3 regions of the Arthrobacter sp. PAMC25284 genome follow, and region 2 is predicted to be linked to each of the others. Evidence: riboswitches for the same ligand, from Rfam matches in the RefSeq annotation. Region 2 holds a riboswitch; each other region holds the start of a gene.

Evidence for each region. Region 2 has a riboswitch for cyclic di-AMP ahead of KY499_RS08590 (M23 family metallopeptidase). Riboswitches for the same ligand answer to the same signal wherever they lie in the genome.
Region 1: another riboswitch for cyclic di-AMP. It lies ahead of KY499_RS09635 (hypothetical protein); the one in region 2 lies ahead of KY499_RS08590 (M23 family metallopeptidase).
Region 3: another riboswitch for cyclic di-AMP. It lies ahead of KY499_RS01315 (NlpC/P60 family protein); the one in region 2 lies ahead of KY499_RS08590 (M23 family metallopeptidase).

The regions. Positions count from the first base shown of each region.
Region 1 covers NZ_CP080382.1:2,081,339-2,091,367, forward strand. The annotation lists gene KY499_RS09605 (winged helix-turn-helix domain-containing protein) at 1-218, opposite strand, end outside; gene KY499_RS09610 (hypothetical protein) at 906-1,751, opposite strand; gene KY499_RS09615 (response regulator transcription factor) at 2,002-2,742, shown strand; gene KY499_RS09620 (HAMP domain-containing sensor histidine kinase) at 2,746-4,263, shown strand; gene KY499_RS09625 (transposase) at 4,415-4,861, shown strand; gene KY499_RS09630 (IS3 family transposase) at 4,825-5,868, shown strand; cyclic di-AMP (ydaO/yuaA leader) riboswitch at 6,057-6,221, shown strand; gene KY499_RS09635 (hypothetical protein) at 6,442-7,038, shown strand; gene KY499_RS09640 (bifunctional glycosyltransferase family 2/GtrA family protein) at 7,162-8,589, shown strand; gene KY499_RS09645 (glycosyltransferase family 39 protein) at 8,590-10,029, shown strand, end outside.
Region 2 covers NZ_CP080382.1:1,864,811-1,874,839, reverse strand. The annotation lists gene KY499_RS08625 (helicase-associated domain-containing protein) at 1-2,410, opposite strand, end outside; gene KY499_RS08620 (hypothetical protein) at 2,422-2,655, opposite strand; gene KY499_RS08615 (cold-shock protein) at 2,833-3,216, shown strand; gene KY499_RS08610 (DUF3027 domain-containing protein) at 3,225-3,821, shown strand; gene KY499_RS08605 (MFS transporter) at 3,865-5,196, shown strand; gene serC (phosphoserine transaminase) at 5,218-6,348, opposite strand; partial or broken gene KY499_RS08595 (metal-dependent transcriptional regulator) at 6,659-7,355, shown strand; cyclic di-AMP (ydaO/yuaA leader) riboswitch at 7,475-7,712, shown strand; gene KY499_RS08590 (M23 family metallopeptidase) at 7,717-8,529, shown strand; cyclic di-AMP (ydaO/yuaA leader) riboswitch at 8,679-8,838, shown strand; gene KY499_RS08585 (NlpC/P60 family protein) at 9,100-9,858, shown strand.
Region 3 covers NZ_CP080382.1:272,440-282,468, reverse strand. The annotation lists gene KY499_RS01340 (DUF5671 domain-containing protein) at 1-1,250, opposite strand, end outside; gene KY499_RS01335 (hypothetical protein) at 1,187-1,675, opposite strand; gene KY499_RS01330 (DUF5129 domain-containing protein) at 1,779-3,233, shown strand; gene KY499_RS01325 (DUF1918 domain-containing protein) at 3,257-3,451, opposite strand; gene KY499_RS01320 (serine hydrolase) at 3,538-4,737, opposite strand; gene KY499_RS01315 (NlpC/P60 family protein) at 5,084-5,749, opposite strand; cyclic di-AMP (ydaO/yuaA leader) riboswitch at 5,754-5,920, opposite strand; gene KY499_RS01310 (hypothetical protein) at 6,144-6,428, shown strand; gene KY499_RS01305 (trans-acting enoyl reductase family protein) at 6,492-7,712, shown strand; gene KY499_RS01300 (low temperature requirement protein A) at 7,766-8,977, opposite strand; gene KY499_RS01295 (alpha/beta fold hydrolase) at 9,364-10,029, shown strand, end outside.

The DNA.
Region 1 (10,029 bases), 220 kb from region 2:
GTTACCACGGGGGTGGGCGCAGTGAAGGGCGCAGGCGGTACGGCGCGCAGCTGGCCGTAGGAGTCCGGATTGTAGCCCTGAGCCGCGGCACCCGGGGCGGGGAACCCGGCCGGTGCGAAGGCCGAGCCGTTGCCGAATCCCTGGCGGATCGCGGAAGACTGACCGGTCTTACCGGCGTTACGGACGGAGATGTGGACGTATCCGGATGCAACTGACATGGATTGCTTACCTCAATGTGAATGGCCGTCATCGCGGCTCGAATGCTTAATTTCCCCGCAATGAATTGGGGTGGGCGCCCGACGCTGGGCTGGGGCTAATGCCTGGGAACTCTTTGGGTGTAAGAGTCAGGCGTACATTCGACAACAGCGCATTCCGGAAGCAGCGGGTGCGCTGGACCGGTAAGCTGCGGCTGCAGAAGCTGTTGAGTTCTTGTTCACAATTGAAGTGTGCAACGTAACAATGCGAACTAGCAAGTAACAAAGGCCCCACTGTTCCAGATAGTGAGACGGTCGTCCGAAATATAGCCCGGGTCACGCTTCGGCCATTCCGGGAAGCCCGTGGAAATATTTCACAACCTGCGACCTTTTACCGCCTTGACGGAATATTATTCGCTCGATCCAGTGAATCTTGGGGAATAATTCTCGGGAACTTTCTTGCAAAATTATCGTTCCCACGGTCTCGCCACGGACGGCCGTCCCACCTGGTGGTCACCCGGCAGCCATACCTATCCAGCCGACTCGACGGGAACTCACAGCATGCCCCCAGCACGGGCCAAGATTCAGCTGGGATCCGCCTTGGACGGCAACGGGGCCACATCCGGATCCAGGCAGTTCAGGCCCGGTTCCCTGCCCGCCAGGTCCGGCTGCGCCTTGCCCGTCAGGTGACGATCCCGGGTGACCCATTCCTCAGTTGGCTTGACCGGCTGTCGCCATGGGCGCCGTGACAGACACTGCCGTATAGTCCGCACCATCGGCCACCGCCACTATGCGCACTGTGCTCCCGGCCTCGATGTCCGCAATGCTCAACTGGCTGTCGGCAGTGCTCCCGGCCTGCTGGCGGGTCATTTGCTGGCTGCCCACCACCACGTCGGTGCCCAGCGTGTAGCTTCGGGTGAAACCGTCGCTGCTCTCAACGGTCACCGCCGTCGAGCTGATGTCCGTGACGGTACCCAGCTGCTCGTACTGGGTGCGGTAGGTGCCACCTTCCAAGATCACGTACTCGGCGTGCACCGCGGCAAGAAGCCCGCTTGTCCCACCGGGCGAGAATCCGTCCGTGCCGCCCCGTCCCTGCACGCCGCCCCCGGAGGCGCCGCCCGGACCAACACCCTGGCCGCCTGGGCCCGCGAGCCCGTCCGCCACGGTGGTCCCATCGGCAGCTGCCGGGTTTGATGTGAGCGCAAGGGCACCCGCACCGGCGCCAACGGCCAGCACCACAGCGCCAACAGCAATGGCCAGACCACGCTTGCGGTTCCTGGATCCCGCCGCGGGCGTCGTGGCGGCGGAAGTTCCCGACGCACCCCAGCCCGGGGTCCTGGCATCCTGCTGCTGTCCCCAGCCGGATGCCGTCGGGGCCACTTCGCCGCCGAACACCGATCCCGCCGACGCCGGACCGGCACCGGACGGGGTGGCGGCAGACGGGGTGGCGGCAGACGGGGTGGCGGCAGACGGGGTGGCGGCAGACTGAGATGCGGTCTCGGGGCGGGTTTCATCGTTGGCGGGTTCCTGGCCGTAGCCGGGCTGCTGGTCATTCATTCAAACTCTCCTTGATCGCTACGGAAGCTATGTCCGTCCCAGAGTGACGACCGATCCTGTGCCGGGGCTGTGCCGCTCACTACCTCCGGCTGTGACCCGTTCGTCCTACACGAGCACCCCGCCGGAATCGGGGACCACTGACTCTCAGGCACAGGGACGCACATTTCCGTCCGGTCGCTAGGCTGGGATTCACAGGTTCCGCACAGGATCCCCAAAGCCGCTCCAAACCGGCGGTACGGAAAGTTGTCACATGGCCACCTCGCATTCCATGACAAACAACCTGCCCCAACTGACGCATCCGGATGGCTCACCCATCCGCGCACTGGTGGTTGACGACGAACCGAGCCTCTCAGAGCTCATGAGCATGGGCCTGCGGATGGCCGGCTGGTCCGTTGCGGTAGCCGCCGACGGGCCCGCAGCCGTCAAGCTGGCCAAGGACTTTCGTCCCGATGTACTGGTGCTGGACGTGATGTTGCCGGGGTTCGACGGCGTCGAACTCCTGGGCCGGATCCGCGCCTTCGCGCCGGAGGTGCCCGCCCTGTTCCTGACAGCCAAGGACAACGTCCAGGACCGGATCACCGGACTCGCAGCCGGCGGCGACGACTATGTCACGAAGCCCTTCAGTATGGAGGAAGTGCTGCTGCGGCTGCACCGGCTGGTTCAACGTTCCGGCGTGGCCGCCATGGATACGGCGGAACTCGTCGTCGGTGATCTGGTGCTGAACGTCGATACGCGCGACGTCACCCGCGCCGGAGAGGAAGTCAACCTCACGGCCACGCAGTTCGAACTGTTGCGCTATCTGATGGAAAACCCGAAGCGTGTGATCAGCAAGGCCCAGATCCTCGACCGGGTCTGGGACTACGACTTCGGCGGTCAGGCCAACATCGTGGAACTCTATATTTCCTACCTCCGCAAGAAAATCGATCTCACCCACCCGCCGATGATTCATACTGTGCGCGGCGCCGGCTATGTCATCAAACCGGCGGAGTAGTCGGTGTCCACGCTTTCCGGACAGCTCCGCAGCACGGGTCACGACTGGCGCAACCCGTCCACTTGGCACCTGCGTACCCGCCTGGTCCTTGTTGCCATGGCACTGCTCGTGGCCATTTGCGGCGCCATAGGACTTTTCAGCTACGCGTCCATGGATTCTTTCCTGACCCGCCAGCTGGATGAACGCCTCGCCCAGGCGTCCCGGATATCCAGTGCCGCCGGCCGCCCCCAAAGCGGCAACCCGGCGGGCCGGCCTGATCCGCTGGAAGGCCGCGGCCAGGGCATCGGCACACTCATCGCACGGGTCAGCGACGGAGCCGTCAGCAGCGCAGGATTCCTCGACGACGACGCCTCGCGGGGGTCGCTGTCGTCCGCGGACGATCAGATCCTGCTGGATCTCGTGCCCAACTCAGCCCCGGTTGACCGCACCTTGTCCACAGGTACCTACCGGCTCATCGCGGTCACGGCACCCTACGGGGACACCATTGTCACCGGCCTCCCGCTGGCCGCCAAGCAGAACACACTCGCCTCGCTGGTCTGGACCATGGTGGTGGTGTCCACCGGCGGGCTGGTCGTCATCGGCCTCGCCGGGACAGCAATGATCCGCCGGACTATGAAGCCGCTGGAGCAACTCTCTGAGGTCGCCACGAAGGTTTCGCGGCTCCCGCTCGACGCCGGCGAAGTGGCCCTGGCGGTGCGCGTTCCGCCGTCGGCAGCCCACCCCGGCACCGAAGTCGGCAGCGTGGGCTACGCCCTGAATAAGATGCTGGACAACGTCTCCAATGCGCTCGAGGCCAGGCAGGAGAGCGAGATGAAGGTACGCCAGTTTGTGGCCGACGCTTCGCACGAACTGCGGACGCCCCTCACCGCGATCCGCGGCTACACGGAGCTGATGCGGATGACTGAGCATTTCACGCCGGACGGCGCGAAATCGCTGGCCCGCGTCCAAAGCCAGTCCGAACGCATGACCACACTCGTGGAGGACCTCCTGATGCTGGCCCGATTGGACGAGGGCCAGCCCGTCAAAGTCAGCGACGTCGACCTCACCCAACTCATCATCGAAACGGTCAGCGATGCCAAAGTGATGGCCCCCGACCATATCTGGCAGCTTGAGTTACCGAAGGAACCGGTGGTGGTCCGGGGCGATGCCACGCAACTTCACCAGGTGCTGGCCAATCTGTTGTCAAACGCCCGGAAACATACGCCGCCGGGGACAACGGTGGCCACCGGAATGATGAGATCAGCCGACGGCAGCGCCGTGTTGACCGTTACGGACGACGGCGGCGGCATCGCACCCGACTTCATTGACCGGGTTTTTGCCCGCTTCGCGCGTGCGGATGCCTCCCGAAAGAACCCCGTGACCATTCCCGCCGCTGCCCCGACAGCGCCGACCGCCGAAGGGACCAGCGGGCTGGGATTGTCTATTGTGCAGTCGATCGTGGCGGCCCACGGCGGGTCCGTCAGCGTGACGTCCCGGCCGGGCCGGACGGAATTCGCCGTTCGCCTGCCTGCGGCGCCCTAAGCCTGGCCGTAGCACGGGCTGTAGCAATGGCTCCCGGGCGCCGTTTCGATGGTTCCCTGCCCACACGACGAATCGCCCCTGTGTGTCAGGCTGTTGTGTGACAGGTTCTCTGTCGGCTCGGCCTGATCACGGGGGCGGGGAAAGGTCCGTCATGGATTTTGTTGTCCCTGTCCGTCGCTCCGGGAGGAGCCACTTCACTCTCGAGCAAAAGCACGCGATTCTGGATGAGTACGAGAAGTGCCTGGAGCGTGGGTCCCGGATCGCGTTCTGCCGGGCTGTGGGTATCGGCGATAACACCGTCCGGCTCTGGGTCCAGCAACGCGAGGCCGGGGAGCTGAGGTCCAGCATCAAGCAAGGGAACGAGGACCAGCGGTTGAACGCAGGCGACAAACAGCAGCTTAAGCGGGTGTTGAAGGAGAACGAGATCCTCAAGGCCAAGCTGGCCCGGGCCGAGGCGGCGGTGGACATTCTGGGAAAAGCTTCCGCGCTCTTGGACGCCATGGCCAAGAGCGCGGCGGCGACCGATCCGGTGCTGGAAGAACCGGAGCCGGGCCGGCCGGAGTGGTTGGTGCCAAAGTCTGGAAAGACATCGCCCTGACCTTCGCCGGCAATCTGATCACGGCGGGCTGGTCAGCGGTGAAGACCTGCGCCCTGCTGGGCCTCCACCGCACCACCTGGTACCGGCATCTGAGTCCTCCTGTCCCGGCAGGGGTCACCGTGCCGCGCCGTGACCGGGCTTACCCGAACCGGATCACCACGGCCGAGGCTGAGGAGTTCATGGAGCTGCTCAACTCCGAGGACTACGGGAATCTCTCGGTCACCCAGGCCTATTATCGGATGCTCGACGCCGGGTACTGCTCCTTCTCGATTGCGGCAGCCCACCGGATCGTCGCCGCGCACGGGCAGAACGGGGACCGCCGCGCACTACGCGGCGGCACGGGCCCGGGACGGGTCAAGCCGGTCCTGGTCGCGACGGCCCCGAACCAGCTCTGGAGCTGGGACATCACCATGCTCCACGGCTCCGGCAAACACACGTACAAGCTCTACACAATCATCGACGTCTACTCCCGCAAGGTCGTTGGGCACCGGGTCGAACACGGAGAAACAGCGGCCCTGGCGGCCGCTCTCATCAGGGACGCGGTCGCGGGAAACCGGCAGCGCCCCGCGGTGCTGCATGCCGATAACGGGGGCCCGATGCGCGCCGGCACGACCTTGGACCTCGCCCGGTCTCTGGGCATCGAACTCTCCTACTCCCGCCCGCGGGTTTCCAACGACAACCCCTACTCGGAATCCCTGTTCAAGACGGTCAAATATGACCTCGACTTCCCCCCACGGTTCCAGGATCTCCAGCACGCCCGGGCCCACATGGCCGCGTTCCTGGCGGACTACAACGCCAACCACCGCCACAGCGGCCTGAACTACTACACGCCGGACACCGTCCACCACGGGCTCGTCGAACAGGCCCGCAGGCAACGGCAGGCAACACTGGACGCCTGCCACGCACGCAACCCCCACAGGTACCGCCGCAAACCGACAGCGCCCGGCGCCCCCGGCCACGCCGGCATCAACTACAAAGAAACCAACCAGCTGTCACAAACAGCTTGATAGATACCGTCGCGACGTCGAGCGTGAACTGAACCGTCGAAGTGGACGCCGACGGACCAGCCGGCGGGCAAGGCGACGCACCGCCGTCGTGCGCTTCGTTATCAAAATGTGACTTAATCCCGAGTGTGCTGTACCGTTTTTAGGGTGCGGCCGCCCCCCTGGAGCCGCATATCCGGATGGACGCCAAGCTCTGCCGCTTCCCGGATTCCGCTGGACCAGGCAGAGGCGGGGAACCCAAAGTTCCCGGGCACAGCGCACCCACGCCCTGGGGTGAAGCCGACACGTGAGTTTCCGTGCGGCCGGATGACCTCATCCGAACCCGACAGCTAACTCCGCCGGTGTTGAGAGGCCAAAATGACGAGATCCACGGCAAAACCGCGCCCCGAAAGCGACCCGACAGAAACCCTTTCCGAGGCCCCGCGGCACCGTACCGACCAGGCCACTCCGGCTTCGGCGCGGTCGCGGTTGGCAGCTGGACTAGGAACGGCCGGCCGACGCGCGGCCGTCGCCGCAGCAGCCTGCGCAGTACTGGTTGGTGTCGGCGCTGCAGGACAGGCAACCGGCACAGGCGGCATGCCAACCGTCAGCGACACGAGCCTGCAGGCATCCGCCCTGAGCGCCAATCCGCTGCCGAAGCTGGACTTCGAGACAGTGCAGGACACTGAGCCCGTCGACGCCGGCCCGGAAGAAATTCCGGCAACGGACACCCCCGGCGGCGCAGACGCCAGCCCGGCCGCGACTGAGGAGTCCGAGACGCCGCCGACGGAGGCAGATGAGGTGGCAGCCGCTCCAGCCCCAGCACCAGCACCCGCTTCAGCACCGGCACCCGCCCCCGCCCCGGCACCCATGGCCGTGGCCGTCGATGACCCTGCCGGGGCACAGGCCTACGCCGCCGCCAATCTGGGCGGCTACGGCTGGGACGCCGGCCAAATGCCCTGCCTGCAGAAGCTTTGGACCAAGGAATCCGACTGGAGGACAACGGCCAAGAACCCGAGCAGCGGCGCCTACGGCATAGTCCAGTCCCTGCCCGCCGAGAAGATGGCGAGCGCAGGCACGGACTACCTGACCAATTACCGGACCCAAATCAACTGGGGCCTGAACTACATCAAGCAGCGCTACGGTTCCCCGTGCGGTGCGTTGAACTTCCACTACGCCAACAACTGGTACTGAGCCGGCACCACGAAGCCCGCCCGGAAGGCCCCGAACCGTCCGGTTCGGGGTCTTCCCTTCTTGCACAGCGGGCACACAGGTTGGCCCTAAGACGGTTATAGGTCCCGGCAGCACTGTTGGGGTATGACATTCACGGACCAGGCCACAGGAACACTGCCCCAGCCCGCAGCGACGCCCGCCGGGCCGGCTTCGGAATTCGCCGCAACAGCTACCGCTTTTGATACGGTCCCCGGCAACCGCCGCTCCCCCATTGACACCCGCACGACGGTGCCGGTCCTCGACGTGACAATTCCTGTCTACAACGAAGAGCGGGACCTGGAGGCCTGCCTGCGCCGGCTGCACGCTTACCTGCGGAGCACCTTCCCCCACTCTTTCCGGATTACGGTGGCCGATAACGCCAGCACGGACGGCACCCTCGAGGCCGCTGAACGCGTGGCCCGGGAACTTCGGGAGGTCGCCGTAGTCCATCTGGCCGAAAAAGGCCGCGGAAACGCGTTGCGCAAGGTATGGCTCGTCTCACCCTCTCCCGTCCTGGCCTACATGGACGTGGATCTCTCCACCGATCTTGCAGCCTTGTGCCCCTTGCTGGCCCCCCTCATTTCCGGACACTCGGACCTCGCCATTGGAACCCGCCTCACCCGCAACTCCCGGGTAGTCCGGGGCCCCAAGCGGGAGTTCATTTCCCGCAGCTACAATTTCCTGCTCCAGTCCCTCATGGGGGCGCACTTCAGCGACGCCCAGTGCGGCTTCAAAGCCATCCGGGCAGACGTCGCCCGCCAACTGCTCCCGCACACGCTGGACAACGCCTGGTTCTTCGATACCGAACTGCTGGTCCTGGCCGAAAAATGCGGGCTGCGCGTCCACGAGGTTCCGGTGGACTGGACCGATGATCCCGATTCCAGCGTCGACATCGTCCAGACGGCCGTGGCCGACCTGCGCGGTATGGCCAGGCTGAGCCGGGACCTTGTCTCCGGACGTATCCCTGTCGACGAACTCCGTGCCGCCCTCGCCCGAGGTCCGCTCCCGGCGGCCTCCCGACCACAGGAACAAAGCCCCGGCGGCAGCCTGTTCGGGCAATTGATCCGCTTTGGCAGCATCGGAATCGCCTCCACGGTGGCGTACCTCGGAATTTTTCTCATCTGCCGTGGCCTCATGGACCCGCAACTGGCCAACTTCCTGGCCCTGCTCATCACCGCTGTCGCCAATACCGCTGCCAACCGGCGCTTCACTTTCGGCATCGAGGGCCGCTCGGAAGCGGCACGCCACCACTTCGAAGGCTTGCTCGTGTTCGGCATCGGGCTGGCTCTGACCTCCGGAGCCCTCGCCGTGCTGCATGGGTTCCCTGCGGCGCCGGCCCCCTGGGTGGAGATCGCCACCGTCACCGCGGCCAATCTGGCCGCTACCGCCATCAAATTCCTGCTGTTCCGGCACGTGGTCTTCGTCCGCCGGGGCCGCCTCCCCGCCACAGTCGCCGCCCCGGCCCCAGCCACCGCTGGCCTGACCCCAGGCGCCGTTGACACTTCCAACCTTCAGACAGAAACGGCCAAGTAAATGACCGCGACCATCAACCCCACTGCCGGCAGCCCGTCCGGGGCCCCGGCCACCGCCCCGGAGCCGCGCTCCACCGCACGTCACGCCGTACCGGCAAGCCGCCGGGACCGTCTGCTTTTCGGACACCAGCCGCGCTGGGTCCGGCCCTCGGCTGCCCTGATGCTGGCCCTCACCGCGGTTCTTTACCTGTGGAATTTGGAAGCCACCGGCTACGGCAACTCGTTCTACGCGGCAGCCGTCCAGGCCGGAACCAAGGACTGGACCGCGTTGCTCTTCGGTTCCCTGGATCCGGGCAACGCCATTACCGTGGACAAGCCGCCTGCCTCGCTGTGGATTCCCGCCCTCGCCGGCCGGATCTTCGGCTTTTCGCCCTTGAGCCTGCTCATTCCGCAGGCGCTGATGGGAGTCGCCGCCGTCGGTTTGCTGTACCTGACGGTCAAGCGGGTTTCCGGCCCGGCTGCGGGACTGCTGGCCGGAGGCGCGCTCGCACTGACTCCCGTGGCTGCGCTGATGTTCCGGTTCAACAACCCGGACGCCATGCTGACACTGTGCCTGGTTCTGGCGGCGTACCTGACGACCCGAGCCATCGAGAAGGCGGGCTGGAAGTGGCTGGCCGCAGCCGGCGCCGTCATCGGCCTGGCTTTCCTGACCAAAATGCTCCAGGGCTTCCTGATTGTGCCGGCACTGGGCCTGGCCTACCTGTGGGCAGCACCCACCACTCTGGGCCGCCGTCTGCTGCATCTGCTGGGTGCCGCCGCGGGCATCGTTGTGGTGGCTGGCAGCTACATCGCACTCTTTCAGCTGACCCCGGTCTCGGACCGGCCCTACATGGCCGGCTCCGAGACCAACAGCTTTCTCGAACTGACGTTGGGCTACAACGGTCTTGGCCGGATCACCGGCTCGAGTGGCGGCGGCGGTGGCGGCGGTCCGGCCGACGGCGGCAGGGGCGGCACGGGCGGCAACGTCGCCTTTGGCGGCGCCACCGGGATCACCCGGATGTTCGGAACCAGTTTCGGCGGCGAAGTGTCCTGGCTGCTTCCGGCGGCCCTCCTTCTGCTCGGCGCCGGTCTGTGGTTCACCCGGCGCGAGGCACGGACCTCGACGACGCGGGCTGCTCTTATGCTGTGGGGCGGGTGGCTGGTCATTACGGGCGGCATCCTGAGCTTCATGGGCGGCACCGTGCACCCGTACTATGCGGTGGCCCTGGCTCCGGCGATCGCGGCCATTGTTGGCATCGGAGCGGTGGAACTGTGGCGCGGCAGAGCGTACATGCCGGCACGGATTCTGCTCGCCGTGACGGTCCTGACCAGCTCGGTCTGGTCGGCTGTGCTGCTGGGCCGGGACCCGGCCTGGCTGCCCGGGCTGCGGGTGATCGCTGTGGCGCTGGGTGTCCTGGCCGCCACCGCACTGATTCTGCGGGTTGACAGCCTGCCGGGCCTG
Region 2 (10,029 bases):
GGACCCGGCCGCCGCTTACCGCAACTGGCACCACTGACTCACGGCTGGCATTGCCCTGGCTGTCCACCACGTTCATCACGACCCGCTGCCGTAGCCTGATCGCCTTCTGCAGTGTCTCCAGCCCAAGCTGGGTGGCTTCCTCGCTGCCGGGAGCCGGCGCAGGCCGGCTGTCGGCTCCAGCGGCCGCATGGGTGCCGTTACTGCGGAGCACCGCGAGCTGGGCGTCGACGTCGGCGTCCGAAGGAGCCGTGCGGGGTGCGGTGTAGACCGGCCGCCCGTTGCCCGAGACCGCGGTGTGGCGGCGCAGCCGCACGATGGCGGACTCCGGCTCCTGCACGACCGGGGACAAGCCCAATCCGCGGAGGAGTTGGGCGGTCTCCCGTGCCGGGGACGGTGAGACCAGCACGGTCGGAGCGATGCGCACGAGTCCCAAAGGTGATGCGGCGGGAGCGTGCAGCAACTCCATCAGCGCATCTTCATCCTCGCTCTGGATGAAACTCGCGGCGGTGCCCACCCGGAGCCGGGAGTGGCGCGCCGAGGTGTCCTCGATGAGGTACTGCAGTGGCTGCGGGACGGCGGTGGCCGAGTGCTCGCACAGGAAGGCCAGCATGGCCGGGGCATCCTGGCCGGCGTCGAGGGCGCGCCGGATCGAGGATTCGGAGAAGCGGTAGATGGTGGCCGGCCCCTGGCCTTCGGCCGTGGACATGGTGAGGAGCTTCTCGGCGAGTTCCGGCTGCAGGTAACCGGGTGCGACGGCCGTCAGGTCGGCCTGCAGCAGGACGTGGTTCAGTGGTGCAGGCAGGTGCTCGCCGAGGATGCCCAAGGCATCATCGGGGCGTTCGTCTGCGATGGCGGCACCGAGCTGACTCAGCGCCCCGGAGCCAATGAGGCCCAGCATCCCGGCTTCGGCCAGGACGCCGCGGATCAGCGAGCTGAAACGCCGGGCCATCCGGGGCTGTGCCCAGTCCGCGCGTTCGAGGACCGCAGCGGCGTCCAGCACAGGTGCCTGGCCGTCGACGGTCGCGGCTTCGACGCTTAGTTCCCGCAGGATTTCCAGGATTCTCTTGCGGACCACCGGGGCGTCGGGCCGCTGCGCTTCGGCCGAGAGCGCATTGATGGTGCTGCCCGCAGTGCCTCGGGTTGCTGCCGGCCCGGAGGCCACCCCGCTGACCGGCTGACCCACCAGGGAAGGGACCCGCTCGCTGGCGAGCCATGCGTTGACCAGCCAAAGCCATTGTTCCTGCCGGGGCAGCGTCAACCACTCCAGCTGCGGGGGCTGGACCCATGATGAACTGTCCACCTCGAGCCTGATCAGCCCGGCCAGGGCGCACAGTTCCGCATACAGTCCCGCCTCGGGCAGCCCGATCCTCAGCGAATCGGCCAGGCGCTTCAGTTCACGGACCCCGACGCCGCCGCTGCGCAGCGTGCTGAGGGGTTGTTCCCGCACAGCGTTGAGCAATTCGCCCACAAGCCTCAGGGTTTCGGCGATTGCGCCCAGGGCCGCGTTGCGGCGCAGCGACGCGTTGGTCTGGCCCAGCCGGGGAACCGGCGGGGAGAGCGTGAAATTCTCGATGACGTGACCGCCACGAAGCGATAACCCCACGCTGTGCGGCAGTTCAACGTGGGCGGCATCCAGCGGAACCAGCAGTCCCCGCGCCAGCAGCCAGTCCACCGGGCCGGCGTCGTGACTCTCGTGCAGCACCGACGCCCGCCGCTGTGCCTGCGGGACAGCTCCCATGGCCCAACTGCCGAATCTGGCCAGCAGCGCCGCCGTGCGGGGCGGGGCCGCAGCAAGGATTTGGTCCAGCGCCTCCGGCGTGGCCGTCCAGTGCTGGAGTGCCAGCGCGGCGTCCATCGGCGTCGTTGCGGGGGAGATGGCGGCGCCGCTGTGGTGGAGTTCGGCCACGAGTTGCACAACCCGCTGGGCGAAGCCCGGCTGGAGCCGCACAAGTTCGGTATAGCTGCGGCCCAGGCCGGCAGGATAGACGCCGATGACGTCCTTGAGGCTGCCGGCGGGAAGGAAGTAGCGTTGTTTTGTCCCGGCCGGAACGCTCACGCCGTGCGGCGGATCAGCCCGGTGGACGAGGGCCAGTTCCTGTAACGAGTGCAGCAAACGTTCCAGGGCTGTGAGGGTGGAGCCCTTGATCAGGCGTTTCAGCATTGCGGCCGAGGCGCTGTGTCCGGTGTCTGCGTTGGTGCACAGGTGCAGTGTCTCCAAGACCTGCATTTCCGGACGGTTAAGCCGTTCCAGTGCCCGCTGCACGCTGACGCGGCCGCTGGCCCGGGCGGCCAGCGCCGGGAAGTCCGGCACTCCGGGGGTTATGAGGTCCGGCCGCGCGGAGAACAGTGCACGCAACGATTCGTCGTTGCGTGCCTGCAGTTCCTTGCTGAGCGCACGGATAAGTGACATCAGTGCCTACGTTACCTTTCCTGTGGCTCGGGCGGGCGACGGCGGGCCACGACGTCCATAATGACGAGGAAAAGCATCAGGAGGAAAGCCAGGGGTAACCCGTACAAGGCGGTGGACGTGATCCAGCCTGGCGCGACGGCATCGTGGGCGGCCATGGCCATAACGGTGCCGACCGATGTCAGGGAAAAGACGGCAATCGAGGCAGCGATGATCAGTAGAGGCCGCCGAAAACGATGAGCTGTCATAGGGGCAACGCTAACAGCACGTGGTCGCCCGCGCCTCAGGGCGGCAAAGTAGGCAAGGCAGGATAACCTTGGGGTACAGACCCACACGGACGGGGCAGTCACCTCCTTAACCCGCATATCCATGCGGATGCGGTGAAAGCCCGCCGTGTACCCAGCAGAACGAAGAAGGTTGATTACGTGCCCACCGGCAAGGTCAAGTGGTATGACAAGGAAAAAGGCTTCGGATTCCTCGCCGGAGAAGACGGCCAGGAAGTGTTTCTGCCCAAGTCCTCGCTGCCTGAGGGCATTACGGAGTTGAAGGCCGGAACCCGTGTTGAATTCGGGGTGGCCGATGGCCGCAAGGGCGCCCAGGCCCTTGGCCTGCGCGTGCTGGACAAGACACCGTCCATCGCCAAGGCCAAACGGCCCAGCGCGAGGGACCTTGCACCGCTGGTACAGGACCTGGTCTCGGTGCTGGACAACCTGTCCGGGACGCTGTCCGCGGGCAAGTACCCGGAAGGCAACAAGGGCAAGGCCATCGCCGCTGCGCTCCGCAAAGTTGCCGACGAGCTGGACGTCTAAGGGCTCCTATGACTTCGGAATCTGAGCAGTTGCCGCCACGGACCACGGATACCGCCGGATCCGGCGCCGCAGGAGCCCGGCCGAAGGCCGGTGTGCCGGTGTGGCGCACAGGAAAGCCCGACGCCGTCCTGGCGGCCGCCGTCGACGTTGCCCGCAACGCCGTGGAAGGCATTGCCCCGGACGGGCGGGTCGGCCGGCATCTGGCCGCCCGCAGCGAAGGCGACCGCCTCGTGACGCATCTTTTTGAGTGCACGCTGCCCGGCTACCTGGGGTGGCAGTGGTATGCCGTGCTGAACCGCAACTCGCGGTCCAAGGTGATGACTGTCGACGAGCTCGGCCTGCTGCCCTCGGAGGACTCCATTCTGGCTCCGGCCTGGATCCCCTGGGCCGAACGCGTACGCCCGGAAGACGCCCAGGACGAAGAGCCCGCCGAAGCGGACACCGGGGCCGTCACCGCTGGTGAACCCCGCGACGAACCCGAGGGGGAGCTGACGGCGAACGCCGCAGGCGGCGGCGGTGCCGCCGGGCACGATACCGACGATGTTGACAGCAACTCAGACGACGAACCCGTTGACGAGCGTGAAGCCGCGCCCAAGGCTGACTAACGTTGACGCCGCGCGGGGTGCTGAAGCCTGAGGACCGGACATGATGTCCACCTTCAGGTCCCTGCAAATCCTGAACTATCGGCTGTGGTTCATTGGGGCGCTGATCTCCAACATCGGAACATGGATGCAGCGCACCGCCCAGGACTGGTTCGTTTTTGACCACTTGACGGAGCACGACGCCGGGGCCATGGGTATCACGATGGCCCTGCAACTCGGACCCCAGCTGTTCCTCGCCCCAGTGGCCGGGCTGGTGGCCGACCGCTTCAACCGCAGACACCTGCTCGTCCTGACCCAGTCCGCGATGGCCCTGCTGAGCGCCGGCCTCGGCATCCTGGTGCTCTCCGGGGCAGCGCAGCTCTGGCATGTTTACGGCTTCGCCCTGCTGCTCGGCCTGGTCTCTGCTCTCGATGCCCCGGTCCGCCAGGCCTTCGTCTCCGACCTGGTCTCCGACGACTATGTGCCCAACGCGGTGGCGCTCAACAGCGCCTCCTTTAATGTGGCCCGGATGATTGGCCCGGCAGTGGCCGGCGTCCTGACAGTCGCAGTAGGCCCCGGCGGGGTTTTCCTGATCAACACGCTGACTTTCGTGGCGCTGCTGCTGAGTCTGTGGCGGATTCCGGCCACTACGCTGCGCCAGTTGCCCCGGGCGGCGCCCGGCAAGGGCCGGATCCGGGAAGGGCTGCGCTATGTGCGGTTCCGGCCGGACATCGTTGTGGTGCTCGTCGCGGTTTTCATTGTGGGAACCCTGGGTCTGAACTTCGTGCTGTTCATTGCGGCCATGGTCGGTTCGGAGTTCGGTCTCGACGCAAAAGCTTTCGGGCTGATGAATTCGATTATGGCCATCGGCTCGCTCGCCGGTGCGCTGCTGTCCGCCGGCCGCAAGAGGCCGCGCCTGCGGTTCATTTTTGGCGCCGCAGGAGCCTTCGGCGTGGCTTCGGGCATCGCAGCCCTGGCGACGAATTACTTCTGGTTCGGTGTGGCGCTGGTTCCGGTGGGGTTCTTTGCGATCACCATGATGACCAGCGCCAACGGGTATGTCCAAACGACGACGGATCCCGTGATGCGCGGCCGGGTGATGGCCCTCTACATGGCCATTTTTATGGGTGGTACGCCGATCGGGGCGCCGTTCGTGGGCTGGGTGGCTAACGTGTCCGGTGCGCGCTGGTCCATGACCGTCGCGGCGGCGTCAGGCCTGATCGCGGCCCTGATCGGTCTGCTGTGGATCATCAGGGCCAAGCGACTGCGCATCCGGTTCGACGCCCGCGCCCGCGGGCGCCGCCGCTTCCGCGTCGAATCGGGCCGCAGCACAGGTGCCGGCCAGAATCCCGACGGCGCCGCCCGGGCAGAAGGCCCGGACGACGCCGTCGAACAGTGACGCTTCAGCGTCCGGCGGATGCTACTTCCTGAGCTCACCCACGACGAAGTCGATGCAGTCCAGCAGCGCCGACACATCGTTGGGGTCGATCGCCACGAAGGTGGCGATACGGAGCTGGTTGCGTCCCAGTTTGCGGTAGGGCTCGGTGTCCACGATGCCATTGGCGCGGAGCACCTTGGCGATGGCCGAGGCATCCACCGATTCATCGAAGTCGATGGTCGCAATGACGTTGGAGCGCTCTTCGGCAGCAGCCACGAACGGCGTCGCGTAGCCGGATGCTTCGGCCCAGCGGTAGATCCGCCCGGCGGAGTCGGCCGTCCGGGCCGCGGCGAAGTCCAGACCGCCGTTGGCGTTGAGCCACTGCACCTGGGCATCCAGGGTGACCAGGGTGGCCAGCGACGGCGTGTTGTAGGTCTGGTTCAGCCGCGAGTTGTCAATGGCCGTCTGGAGGTCCAGGAAGTCGGGAATCCAGCGGTCGCTCGCCTTGATCCGGGCGGCCCGCTCCAGAGCGGCGGGGGAGAACAGGCCGAGCCACAAGCCGCCGTCGGACGCGAAGTTCTTTTGCGGAGCGAAGTAGTACACATCGGTTTCGGCGACATCAACGGCGAGGCCACCGGCCGCCGACGTCGCATCGACCAGCATGAGCGATCCTGCGTCAGCACCGGAAACGCGCTGGACCGGGGCCGCAACGCCGGTGGACGTCTCGTTCTGCGGCCATGCATAGACGTCCACGCCGGCCTCGGCCTGCGCAGACGGACGGGTGCCGGGCTCGGACGTGATGATCGACGAAGCCGCCAGGAACGGAGCCTTGTCGGTGGCTGCGGCGAACTTCGAACCGAATTCGCCGAAGGACAGGTGCTGTGCCTTGTTCTCCACCAGACCGAAGCTGGCAATATCCCAGAACGCCGTGGAACCGCCGACGCCGAGGACGACTTCGTAACCGTCCGGGGCGCGGAAGAACTCGCTGAGACCTGTCCGGACAGAACCAACCAAGTTCTTGACGGGGGCCTGGCGGTGCGAAGTGCCCAAGAGCGTCGAGGATGCCGCGGCCAGGGCATCCATCTGTTCCGGACGGACCTTGGACGGTCCGGCGCCGAACCGTCCATCCTTCGGCAGGAGGTTCGCGGGAATCGTGATGCTGGTATCGCTCACAGTGGCTCCAATTTTCGGCTGATGCATAGCGTGGCTTGGGACGTGGCTCGGCAGGCGTAGCTGCAACGAAGGCTCCCTATATTCTGCCTGACCGCCGCAGCCAGCACGGAAAGGGTTCGTCACAGTCCGGTCATTGAGGCCAACAGGTGCCAGGAGTGCGGCGGACGGGGCAACCACGGGAACATGATTATCCGGACTAATTCAAAATAGACTAGGATGTGCTGCGGATGTACGGCGGATTCCGCCGGGAGCGGCCTGCCCGCGATACGGTGGGTAGGATGCAAAGACGGCGCTCGAGGAGCTGAGCAGGATGACGGATCTGATCGATACGACGGAGATGTATCTTCGGACCATTTTGGAACTCGAAGAAGAAAACATCGTGGCTCTCCGCGCCCGCATCGCCGAGCGGCTGCGTCATTCGGGCCCGACTGTATCCCAGACCATCGGCCGGATGGAGCGGGACGGGTTGGTTGTTGTTTCACGCGACCGTCACCTTGAACTGACCGAAACCGGCCGCAAACGCGCCATCAGCGTTATGCGCAAGCACCGCCTCGCCGAACGGCTGCTCGCGGATGTGATCGGACTCGACTGGGCCCTATGTCCATGAGGAAGCCTGCCGCTGGGAGCACGTGATGAGCGAGCGCGTTGAGCGCCGGATCTTCGAGATGCTCAGCCACCCGACCGTTTCGCCTTACGGAAATCCGATCCCTGGGCTGGTAGAGCTCGGCGGGCTGCCGCAGCAGGACGGCGCCGACGGCGTCGTGAACCTGCTGGACGCCATGGCCGGTTACCAGTCGGACTCCCGGGTGACCATCAGCCGCCTTGCCGAACCGATTCAAGTGGAACCCGAGCTGCTGCTCCAGCTTGATGAGGGGGGGATTCGTCCCGGCGCCCTTGTTTCGCTGGAACGCGTCGGGGAGTACATTTCCGTCCGGGTTCCCGGCATCACCGGAGCGTTGGAGCTTCCGCCCGAGGTGGCTGCCCATGTCTTCGTGGCCATCGGCTAATCCTGTCCGCTTGCCGAACCTTCCGGCCCCGCTACTGAGTTTGTGGCCGATATCACGGATTTATTACCAAACCGCTTAATCGCCTATAGTTGGTGGCTACTACCGATACCAAAGCGTTACCTGATCCGAAGCCGAACCCTGCCAGCGGATCAGTCGCAGAATCTCCCTCTGGCAGGGGCGGGGGACCCACTTATTGGCTGCTTTTTGCGGCCTTGGGGTGAAGTCCGCCAGCAGCAAGCTCCCCGAACCGCGGAATCCACGGATTCCCGGTCGCCGGAAGCGTGCCACGGCGGACCGGGTCTTTGATCTCTGACCCGAATCCGACAGCTAACTCCGCAGGCCATCCAGAGAGGAACCCTTCTTGACCATCCAGACCGCCAGGGGCCGCCGCCGTGCGACTGGCCCCGCCCCGGCTCCGCGTCAGGCTGTCGCCGTTTCGGACATCCGCCCGCGTGATGCCCATCGTGATGAGCGCCGGGGCCGGCGCAGTCCGTTCCGGCAGGTAACAGAGTTTGCCGCCGCCAGTGGGGTTGGGCAGAAGGCCGGCATCGCCCTGGCCGCTACCGGCCTGATTCTTACGGTGACCGTGCCGGTGACCAGTCCCGTGGTGGCCAGCCCCGGGGCCGCCGTTACCGCTTCGGAATCCCAGGCCGTTACGGCTGAGGCCGCCGCAAAGATCGATTTCAGCCGCACCGCCGTCACCACTAAGGGCGACCCGGACTCGAAGCTGAAGCAGCTGTTGAGTGCCCAGTCTGTCGGCAGCATCACGGCCGCGGCATCGGCCGGTAGCCTTGGCGCGCCCCTGGATCTCCTGACGGCCACGTCCCCGTTTGGCTTCCGCGTCAGCCCGATCACGGGCGGCCCGGGGGAATTCCATCGCGGGCAGGACTACACGATCCAGTGCGGAGCAGCCGTTCGCGCTGCGGCCAGCGGCACGGTAACCTTCGCGGCCTGGCACCCCTTCGGGGGCGGGAACCGGGTTGTGGTAGATCACGGCAACGGCCTCGAGACGACGTACAACCACCTGTCGTCCTCCTCGGTCCAGGTCGGCCAGAAAGTTTCCCGAGGCGAGCTGATCGCCTTGACCGGGACCACCGGCGCCTCCACCGGGTGCCACCTCCACTTTGAGGTCATGGTCAACGGCGATGTTGTGGATCCGCTCGGCTGGCTCTAGGCCAAGCTGATCGGTCGCTCTCGCATTCATCTGACACGCCGTGATCTGAATGTGACATTGAATCCGCACTCCTGTAAAGTCGGGCATGCGCCAAGTTCTCCGAAGTTGGCGCTCTTGAGTGGATTGCCTAGCTCTGCCACCGCTCAAGGTCCGTTCGCATGACATCGTCTGGCAGGGGCGGGGGAACCAATTTTGGCTTTCGAAAGAAGGCCTTGGGGTTAAGTCGCAAAAGCTTCCCAGGAAGCTGCGCGGCCGGGTGACTCCCATCCGAATCCGACAGCTCACCTCGCAGGCATTGGGAGAGGCTACTTTCGTGTCTACACGCCACAAAACTGCGCGCTATCGCGCTGGCGCGGCTCTTCGGAGCCCGCTGAAACCAAGTTCCGCTGTTGCCCTTACCGGCGCCCGGAACAGTTTCCTCAATGCAGTTTCCGCTTTTGGCGCGTCTTCGCAGTACACCCTTCGCTAACTAACCCATTCGGGGCGATCCGGCGTACCCCCAAGATGCCGGAGCGTCCTCAGCCTGCGCCCAAATGCGCGCGGCCCAAGGATCACGAAAGAGAGAACTGAATGACTACTCGTGCAACCGCACGTCACCGCGCCGAGGTCACCAAGACCAACTCGCTCGCCGTCATTGCCAAAGCTGTCGGCGACAACGCCGGCGGCATGGGCCGCCAGGCCGCAGTCATCGCTGCAGCATCCGGCATGGTCCTGACCAGCGGTATCGCAGCCAACGCTGCTGAGACCAACGTTCAGCGTGAATCCACGTCTGCTTCGACACTCGAAGTCCAGTCCTCTGTTGCCCCGGCAACGATCTCGGCTGCTTCAACCATTGCGATTTCCTATGAAAAGCCGGCCGTGTCCACGACGGCGGCCCCCGTTGTGGCCAAGCCTGTTGTCAAGGTGCAGAACTCCAACACCGGCGGCGCGCAGACTGCCACCGCAGGATCTGCCACTGCAGGATCCGCCTCCGCCAGCGTGCCTGCAGGTATCGGCAGCGGCAACGGCGCAAGCATTGCCGCTGCTGCCTACGCACAGATTGGCGTGTCGCAGGACTGCACGGCCCTCGCGTCCAACGCACTTGCGGCAGCCGGCATCAACTACCGCGGCTGGCCGGCAGGCTACCTGTCCCTGGGCCGCACCGTCAGCGCTGCTGAGGCCAAGCCGGGCGACCTCGCCTACTACGCCAATGGCGGTATGGGCCTCGCTCACATCGCTGTCTACGTCGGCAACGGCATGGCTGTCCACGGCGGCTGGAACGGCGGAACCACCGCGCTGTTCAGCGTCAACGTCGGCTCCGGCCCGGTCTTCATCCGCGTCGGCGGCTAGGCTGCAAGTACCGGTTTCTCAAAGAACCCCTGCCCTTCCCGGGCAGGGGTTCTTTGGTTTTCCCGCGCGGCAGCCACGCCGGATATGGATTGAACGTCCGCAGAAGAATTCGGTGATCGGGCACTTGAGTGTTTACTCTTATGGTGTCGATCCATAGCCCGACCATGCAGA
Region 3 (10,029 bases), 1.6 Mb from region 2:
CGTCGGGCGTTCAGCCAGGGTTCTCCCGCCCGGGTCTGGTCCCGGGGCCGCCAGGCAAGCCACCAGACCGGACCGCCCACGGCCAGCGAACTGATTCCGCCCAGCAGCAGACTCCGCACCCCGGACCCCGCGAGCGGTGCGGTTGTTATGGCGAGCGTTGCGTTCACGATCACACCGACCCCGGAGGCCGCCGCGACGAGCGCGACGCCGGATGTCACCAGCCTTCCGCCGTGGCCTGCGCTCCCCGGGCGCTCACGTGCAATGCCCCGGTGGTAGACCCAGACGATCGAGCCGACAGCCGCAGCGGCGACGGCAGGCCCCAGCGGTTCCAGGAGTATTTCGATCGCGTCCGCGGGATCGAACAGCAGCCGGAGCACCACAAAAAGGGCCACGCCGGCGCCGCCGAGGGCGAGGATGCCGGCACCGAGCACTCCCGCTGTAATCAGCGCAACGTCGGCGAGGCCGCCGCGGAGCCGCCGGACGCCGGCGTACTTCCAGTGCCACCACCACAGCAGGGAACCACCGGTCGCCCAGATGAGGGTTTGCAGCCCGGACAGCCACCACGGCCTGCCCACAGATGCGCCAGCGCCCAGGAGTGCCGCATCAAACAGCAGGGCCAGCGCAGACACGGCACCGCCGACGCCGATCACCAGCCCCAGGACGGACCCGAGGACGGCGGGGACACCCGCCAGGCGTGTCGGGCTCTTGAGCCCGTGCCGCACTATCCACACATGCCAGGCCCACACCGCCGCCCAGGCCACGCCGGCGGCCAGCGACAGCCTCCACTGCACCTGTTCCCCTCCGACCAGGGATGCCATGGCCCCCAGAATGCTGCTCGCGGCGATGAGGAGGGAGAGCACATAGATCCCGGCCACGTAGAGTGCCCAGGCGACGGAAGACCTCTCCGCTCCTTCGCCCAGCCGCCGCCAGACGGCCCACCACAGCAGCAGGGCAAGGGGTGCCCCGATCAGGGTGAAGGCCAGCGACAAGGCCAGGCCGGAGACGTCATCCGCGATGAGTTCACTGCCGGTCACGGCAAGCCGGCCCAGCAGCCCGCCGAGTCCGGTGGCCGCGATGACCACCAGGACAAATAGCAGGGCGTAAACGATCAGACGCCGGACAGTGCGCTGGGCGGAACGGCCGGTGCGGCGGGTGGCCGCGACAACAGACGCCGGCACGGCCCCGCTCACTGCTTCACGTCCGGGTCCGGGCAGACAGTCAATTGCCAGGGCGCCCTGGCGATCAGCCACGTGTTGCCGCTCCTGATTAGGTCAAAGCCGTCCTCTGTCTGATACTCACCGCTGCCAAACGGGCCGTCAGCGCCGGACTCGGTCATCAGCACCCTGACATCTGCGGTGTCCGTCCGCTCCGTCGTCGAAACTAGCGTGACCCGGAGGTTCCGGGCGAACGGCCGGCCGAAGGCGTCGCAGTTCTTCCCCGCGGCGTCACTCAAATAGGCCGCCGCGGCGGCCTCATCGCCATCGATCACGGCCGCGGAATAGCGCTGCACAACGCCGGCGGGTGTGGTTTCGCCGAGCTGTGGCGGTGCCCCGCGGGTGAAGACCACCACCAGAGCGACAATGACGAGCACCGCGATCACGGAAACAACAATCAAAAGGGTCCGGTCCGGTCGTCCGGAGGGCTGCGGTACCGGTTCCTCCGGCGCTTCATTCATGCCGCCAGTATGGACGAAGACAGGCGGGGCGTCACGATGTCTTACGACCCAATAAGCCCGGCCGTCCGTCGACGGGGCGGATACCAGCCACTAGGCTCGGAAAATGGGAATCATGCGCAAGATCATGGCGGTTATGGCATTGCTGGTGATCGGACTGCTTGGCGGAGCCGGCGCGGCACTCGCCTTCCCGCCGGCGGAGGTCCTGGTGGAGGACCGCGCGGGGGTCCTGGACGGCAACACGCTCCTGCCCGCCGTTCGGTCGATCGAGTTCTACGAACCGACCACGGTTGCCGTCTACACGTATAACGGCGCGGCGTCAGACAACCTGAACGAGGAGGTCCTGCGCTTTGCCCGCGCGGAACACCCGGAGTGGATCAGCCAGGACGGACAAAAGTGGGCTGATGGCCTGTTCATCTTCGCCCTGGACCCGGTGGGACGGCATGTCGGGACCTACATGGGTGAGGACCGGAAAGTCTCACTGCAACAGCGCGAGGACATCCAGGATGCGTCCAAGGAGCTGTTGCGGGACGCCCAGTGGACAGAGGGCACGATTGCCGGAATCCGCCGCGGCGCGGAATTGATCAACCAGCCGTGGTACCGCTCGACGGCGTTCCTCGTCACTGCGTGGACGTCCGCCGTCGTGACCGTCACGGGTGCCACGGTGTGGCTGATTGTGCGCTGGCGGACGAGGGTGGACAGCCGGCGGGAGCTGGCCCGCGGCGACGCCGGCTACGCAAACGTCACCATGGACCTGCAGGTCACCGAGCTCAACGCGGGCACCATCCCGGCGTCCTCGCGCTACGGGGGGACGGTCCTGGAAAAACACCGCACCTTCCTCAGCCGGTACAACACCGCCACGGGGCTCTCCAACCGGGTGCATGACCTCGGCGGCAAGGAACTCAGCCGGCGGTCCAACCTGAAACTGATCCGCAGCTATGCCGACGCCACGGCGGAGCTGGACGCACTCGATGACGTCATTGCCGATACAAACGCCCTGCTCAACCGCGGGTCCACGTGGGCAGCAGCCTGGGACCGGCAACTGGCGCCATTCCGCGACGACTTGGAAGAGTTGGAGCCGATGCTCGGCAAATCCCATGCCGAGGGCGATTCGGCGACAGCGGCAGTGCTGCGATCCTTCCGCTCGCAAAGCGGGAGCGACCTCGAACTCTGGACGTCAGAGCTGGCAGACGGGACGATCAGTCCCGAGACGGCCCTTGATCGGCTGCGGGACGCCCGGACCCAGCTTTCCGAATTACTGAAGGATCATGCCGACACCGTTATTGCCGGTTACGCCCGCAACAAGAAGGAATCGAAGCTGATGCGAAAGAACATGGAGAAAGCACAGGCGGGAACCCCGGACGGCTACGGGCGCGCATACGAACCGAGCATCCTCGGGACGGTTTATCCGTCCTACTACTTCTTCTCCGTCCCGACGTTCAGCAACGGACTGTCCTCGGGCGTCAGCAGCGTCAGCAGCGCCCGCGGTGGCGGCTCCACGACCGGCTACGGCTCCAGCGGCGGAAGCTTCTCCGGATCCGGTAGTTCGTCGAACTTCTAGATGTCAGTTGCGGGCCCGGCCGTTCAGGTCACCGTCCCGCTGCCTTCGACGACGAAGTCGCCGCCGGGAAACAGGATGGTCTCGTGGCCGTCGTCGAACCGGACGTAGTACGGCGGTGTGCCGTCCTCACCCCGGACTTCAAGGATCTGTCCGTGCCTGTCCGCTGACTCGACTGTGGTGCCGCGGATGATGATGCGGTCTCCTGGAGCTGCTTTCATGGTATTCACCTCCCCTCCCCAGCGTACGTAGGTCCGCCAGGAAGCGGAATCGCCCGACTGCATCGCATACGGTTTTCGCTCCGGCCTCAGAACAGTGCATCGGATACCACCGCGGCTACTTCCCTGATGACAGCGGCCCGGGCGTCCATATCGGACAGGCCCCGGCCACGGGTGTAAACCACCAGGACGAAGGCCCTGCCCTCCTGGGCCAGGATGGCCGCGTCATGCAGGTTCGCGGAGAGCAGACCGTATTTGTGGAAGACCGCGACGCCGGGCGGGACCGCGGCGGGGATCAACGTTTCGTAGTTGGTGTTCTGCATGTAGGACAGCAGTTGCGCGGTGTTCTGCGGGTTCAGGAGATCCCCCCGATGCAGCAGGGCGAGGATCCGGGCCATGTCCGCCGGCGTCAGGGCGTTCACGCTGCGGTCATAGTCGATGCCGAGGCCGGCGGCGTAGTCACGCAGGCCCTGCTTTCCGAGGACGCCGAGGATCAAGGCCCACGAGTCGTTGTTGCTCTGCTGGACCATTTGGCGGATCTGTACGCCTGCGGTGGAAGAACCCAGCCGGTCCGTCAGCGCCCCCTGACCGGATTCAACCCGGTGGTACAAGGCGGCCGCGGCGAGGATCTTGCCCGTGCTGGCAGCCACGAACCCGGACGGAACCCCGTACTCATGAACAGCATCGTCGATGGCGTCGTCCGAGACATCGATCAGGGCAATTCCCAGGTCATAGGAAGTGTTGGCCGCGATGATGGCATTGATCCGTTCCTCCAGCTGGGGGCCTATCGGCGTCACCGCGCGTGCGGGTATAACGTCGCCGTCCCGGGGGCTGGGATCCTCAGCGGGCGCCGTCGTGGCCGTGTTCATAGGTCCCGGACCCGCAGGACCGGAAGGGACCACCACGCCGGGTGTGACCTGCGGAAAAACGGCCGGGGCGGGGGCAGTTGCCGTGCGCGGCAGAACGAAGGCTGGCGGGCGCGCGTCGGTGCCGGCGGCGGACATTGCGCCGGAGCCGGACTCTGGCGCCGCACTGGACCTGCCCGCCGGCGCCGGTCCGGCCTGGACCGTTGCGTACACGGTGCTGGCGGTGAGCAGGGTCAGCGCGGTGAGGACGGCGAGCAGCATCCGCGGCCGCAGTGCGGCCGGACGAATTGATGTGCGCTGGGCAGCGGGTTGAACGCCGGCGGACAGGTGCCGGGCGCCCTCCATGTGACTGCCGCGGGCATGGCGCCCGGGCAGATCGTTGGGCTGAACCGCAGGTTGCCGGATGGAGTGCTTTGCAGGCATGATCTCTCCCCCCAAGTATCTGGCCGCGGGGGGCCACTAGGGTCCCTGCATTCTGCATCCGAAGAGAAACGCCTGCAAGAGCCCAACCCTTGGAAATCCTGTAGTCCGCCCCGCCTATTGGCCCGGGCCCAAGGATTCTCGGGCAGAATTTCCCCCGGCGCCGTGTTCTGGAGGGGCATCTTGGGGCGCGTTCCGGCGGATGGGCCTGATCGGTGAGTGCTGGCTTTACATCCATCCGGTGCTGCCGGGAGCGGGAAGTCCCCTGCTCAGGGACGCGTCGGTCCGGACCAGCCTCCGGCCACTCGAGGTCCGGACTTTTGGCAACGGCTCCGTGCTGCTGCGCTGCTTAGGCGCGGACGAACGTCACGCCGCCGGTGGCGGTGAGCCAGGACAGCGGGTGCACAACAGTCTGGTTGGCACCGTTCATGCCACTGCTGATGACCTGGCCGTTCCCGGCGTAAATCCCCACGTGGCCGGACTGGACGACCATGTCACCGGGCTGGGGATCGCCGACGACGGTGCCGTGGTTCAGGAACTGGCGGGGACCGAGATCGCCGACCGGCTTTCCGGCTGCACCAAGAGCCCTTTCCACCAGGACAGTGCAGTCCTGGGTCATTCCCAGCTGGCCATAAGCAGCGGCGAGCATCGTCGCGTTGCGGCCGCCTGCCGGGGCTGCAGCCGGAGCAGCGGCCGGGGCTGCCTGAATTGCTACTGCCGCCTTCGGAGCGGCCGCCCGAACGGGGGCGGCCGGAGCTGCTGCCACAGGCTTGGGCTGTTCAACGACGGGTGCCGCCGTGGAGGCGACGGCGGGGCGTTCGAAGCTGATCTGGACCGTTGAATCAGCACTAACGGGTGCTGCGACCTGGGTCGCAAGATTAAGGGTCGAGGCCGGGGCGGCGGCCTGCTCGGCGGGGGCGCCGGCGGCGTTGGCTGCAATTCCGCTGGCCAGGATCATGCCCGATGCAGCGGCGAGAACGGCGGCTTGGCGCGCGAAAGTATTGATTGAAGACATAGCTGTAACCTCTCCCAATGCCTGCGAGGTGAGCTGTCGGATTCGGATGGGAGGCACCCGGCCGCGTCTGGGCCCGTCATGCGGGCACTGTGCGGCTTCACCCCAAGACCGGCCAGGTGGCGGGTCGGAAGTGGTTTCCCCGTCTCTGCCGGACGTTGGTTCTGGATGTCCCCGCGGCCGCGGCAGAGTTAGGCAATCGGCTGGGGAGCGCCCGAAAAGAAGATAACGGGCTGATAACTACAATACCGACCCGGAGGCCTATTGTCACATTAGGGTAACGAACGGCGTGGCGGTCGTTATCAACTCGATTTGTATCGTAGGCAAACGCCCTGGGACTGCCGGGTCCCTGGCATAGGATGGTGCCATCAGCCCGTCCCGGTACCGGAGGCCCCAAATGCCCAGTCCCTGCGTCGCCATCTGCCAGTTGAGTGCCCAGCCTCGGGAGGACTTCAACGTCAATACCGAGATGCTGATCCTGGAGGACCGGGAAGTTCATGTGGGAACCTGGGATGCCGAGCCCCGCGACGGCGGCTTTGATGCCCATGTCCTCAACGACCGGGCGGACGCGATGGGATTTATGGTGGTCACCGACTGGGAGTATCTGGACGGCAGGGCCTACGCGGTGGTGGAACGACGCCGGGGCAAGGTGCCCACAGGAGCATCGGACGGGCCTGGTTAGTCCCGGCCCAACGGCACGACTCCCACGACTCCCACGACTCCCACCGGAACAGAGCCCCGGCCTATGAACCAGCCCCTCGACCTCATCGTTTTCGGTGCCACGGGCTTTACCGGCCGTCTCGTGGCCGAATACCTTCAGCGCACCTATGGCACCGGCAACACGCTTCGTTGGGCCCTGGCCGGCCGCGATCCGGTGCGGTTGGCGGCGGTACGTGACGCGATCGGCGCAGATCCGGGGCTGCCGCTGCTGAGCGCCAATGCGGCGGACCCGGACACCATGACCGGGCTGGCGGCACGCACGCGCGCCGTGCTCAGCACTGTCGGCCCCTATCAGCGCCACGGCGAGGCACTGGTGGCCGCCTGCGCTGCTGCCGGCACCGACTACGTCGATCTCTGCGGCGAGCCGGTGTGGATGGCGGCCATGATCCCGCGATTGCAGGCTCCGGCGTCGGCGAGCGGCGCGCGGATCGTATTCTCCTGCGGCTTCGATTCGATTCCCTTTGACCTCGGCGTTATGTTTCTGCAAAACCAGGCGATGCACCGTTTCGGCGAGCCGCTGGTGCGCGTGCGTGGCCGCGTGTGCGCGATTCAGGGTGGGCTCTCAGGCGGCACGATCGCCAGCGCGCTGGCCACTGTCGAGCAGCTGCGGCGCGATCCCGCCGCGGCGCGCACCATGGCAGACCCGTTCGCGCTGACGCCGGGTTTTCGCGGCCCGGCGCAGCCTGACAGCGCTGGGGCCGAGTATGACGACGCGGCCGGCGGCTGGACGGCGCCCTTTCTGATGGCGCCGATTAACACCAAAAACGTGCACCGCACCAATGCGCTTCGCGGCCACCCCTGGGGCCGGGACTTCGTCTACGACGAACGCATGCTGACCGGCGGCGGCGAAAGCGGCAAGGCACGCGCCCGCCGGATGGCGCTGACGAACCGGCTGCAGGAGCGGCTGCTCGGCTTTGCCCCGTCACGCAAACTGCTGCAGCGCTTCGTGCTGCCCAGGCCGGGCATGGGGCCGGATGCGCGGGAGCGCGAAAGCGGGAGCTACGAACTGCTGTTCATTGGCGAGACGACCGACGGCACCGAGCTGCGGGCCCGGGTCAGGGGTGATGCAGACCCCGGCTACGGATCAACGTCGAAGATGATCAGCGAGAGCGCACTGTGCCTGCTGCAGGACGTGGACCGCAAGGAAACTGCGGGCGGGGTCTGGACCCCGGGAGCAGCGATGGGGACGGCGCTGCTGCGGCGCCTGCAGGCCAGCGCCGGGCTCGAATTCACGATTGTCGCTTGATGATGGGACGGACAGTGTGAAGGTATCGTCGCTGTCAGATTTCTTGTTGAACCTTAGTGGTTGGCAACTTCGTCCCGGTCGCCTTCGCGGTGGGCCTTGATGCTGTCGGCGATCGCCATGGCGACGAGTACCAGCACGCTGAGGGCCGCCGCGCCGAGTTTCGGCAGCGGCAGGGTCGCCACGGTGAGGATGGCCAGCGTGAGGAACGCCACGGGCCGGGACGCCGGCAGATCCCCGTCAACCCGCCACAGGTACCAGCCCTGGGCGAGGACAAATGTGGCGGGGCCGCCGAAGATCATCAGGTTGGTAAATACATCGGTCTGCTCCAGCGGGTGGGCAATCGCGATCTCGTCGCCAACGGCCGCCAGGATCAGGCCCGCCACCATGCCCATCAGCGCGTAGATGGCCATACGGCTAAGCCGGGCCGGGTCTGAGCTCTTCTTCAGCGTCTCCATCGTGACCCCCTCGGAGCGGCGGAAGTAGCTCCACCACAGCGCAATGGTGCCGATGATCGCCACGCCGGTGGCGACGACTGCGGGCACGTCCAGCTTGGCCCCGACCAGGCTGGAGCCGGAAACGAGGATCGTGTCGCCCAGCGCGATGAGGAGGAAGAGCCTGCATCGCTCGATGAGATGCTCCCCGACAAAGGGAAAGTCCCGGGTGTCCGTCTTCCGCCCCGGAAGCGGATGCGCGGCGACGAATCCGAGCAGGTCGATCAAGGTCGCAACACCCCACAGCGCGAGCCTGAGTTCGCCCTCCGCGATAGCGCCGCCGATCCACAGCACGGCCGTGCCAAGCGTCCAGATCAGCGTCCGCCCGTGGTGATCGTGCATGATCCGCTCCAGCCCGAGCCGGAGCGCCCAGAGGTTCCTCCCGACCTGAATGGTGAGATACACGCCAACGAAGAGCCAGCCGCCTTCGCCGAAGGCATCCCCCAGCGCCCCGTTCATAAACAGCGCGAGGGTCATCACGGCCAGCAGGAGCCAGCGAACCGGGTTCCTCTCGGTGTCCGTCAGGGAGGCGATCCAGGTCGTGAAGGACCAGACACTGAAGACCGCAAGGAACAGGATGGCCGTCTGCGCCGCTCCCACCCAGTCCCGGTGCTCAAGCAAATGATGCGAGAGCTGGTTCAGCGCGAAGACATAGACCAGATCGAAGAGGAGTTCCAAGGGCCGGACCTCAGTGTTCTCCGGGTGCCTGGTCAGGCCGGCAGCGCTCTTGTTTCCCGCGGTGCCGTCGTGCGCCTCGTGGTCAGGTTCCTGCATGGTGCCCTCCTGGGTAGGCCGGCCGAGGAGGCCTGAGCAGACATCTCCGCCTGCGCGTCCCCCTCGGATCCGCCCGGCCGTGCTGGGTACTGTGCGCTGAGTACAGTGCGTTGCGTACAGTTTGCCACGCGCCGCCTCAGGGATGCCGCCTCAAGCGGAGCCGGAATTGGCGAATGCGTGCAAAAACTCCAACATAAGTTACCGGTCAGTAGATTTATCGCCGCAAAGGCGTTGCACAAGTGTGCAGACATGACCCGTCAGCGGATGCCCTTTCCTAGCATTGGGAAATGGAGGTGAGCCGGATCACAGCGGGGGCAGATCCGGTAGAAGACCCTCCGCCACGCCAACCCCTCACCGTCGAGGGGTCCGACCGGTAAAGGTAGTCCATGTCCCACATTTCGAAAGTCAAACCCGCCGCGCTCGCCGTTATTGGCCTTCTTTGCGCCTCGATCCTCGCAGCGCCGGCGGCCCAGGCCGACACCACAGACATCTCCCCTCCCGGGGCGAACGACTGGAGCTGCCAGCCTTCGGCAGAGCACCCATACCCGGTGGTGCTCGTGCCCGGAACCTTTGAGAGCATGGCCAAGAACTGGGCCACCATGTCGCCCTATCTGAAGAACGCGGGCTATTGCGTGTACGCCCTGAATTACGGCAAGACCAACGGCATCGATGCCTCCGGACCGGTGGCCGAGTCCGCCCGGCAGCTCGCCCCGTTCGTCGACGCAGTACTGGGTGCGACCGGGGCGAAGAAGGTGAATCTTGTCGGCCACAGCCAGGGCGGCATGATGCCGCGCTACTACATGGGCTTCCTGAACGGCGCCAAGAAGGTCAACCAGCTGGTCGGCATCGCCCCGTCCAACCACGGCACCCAGGGCGTTATCCTGCCGCCGCCGGACTTCGTGCCGCCGGTAACCTCGGCAGGCGGCGACGGTTGCCAGGCCTGCGCGGACCAGCAGGCCGGGTCCGCGTTCCTCACGGAGCTGAACTCGATCGGCGACACGGTGCCAGGGCCGGCCTACACGGTGCTGTCCACGAAATACGACGAAGTTGTT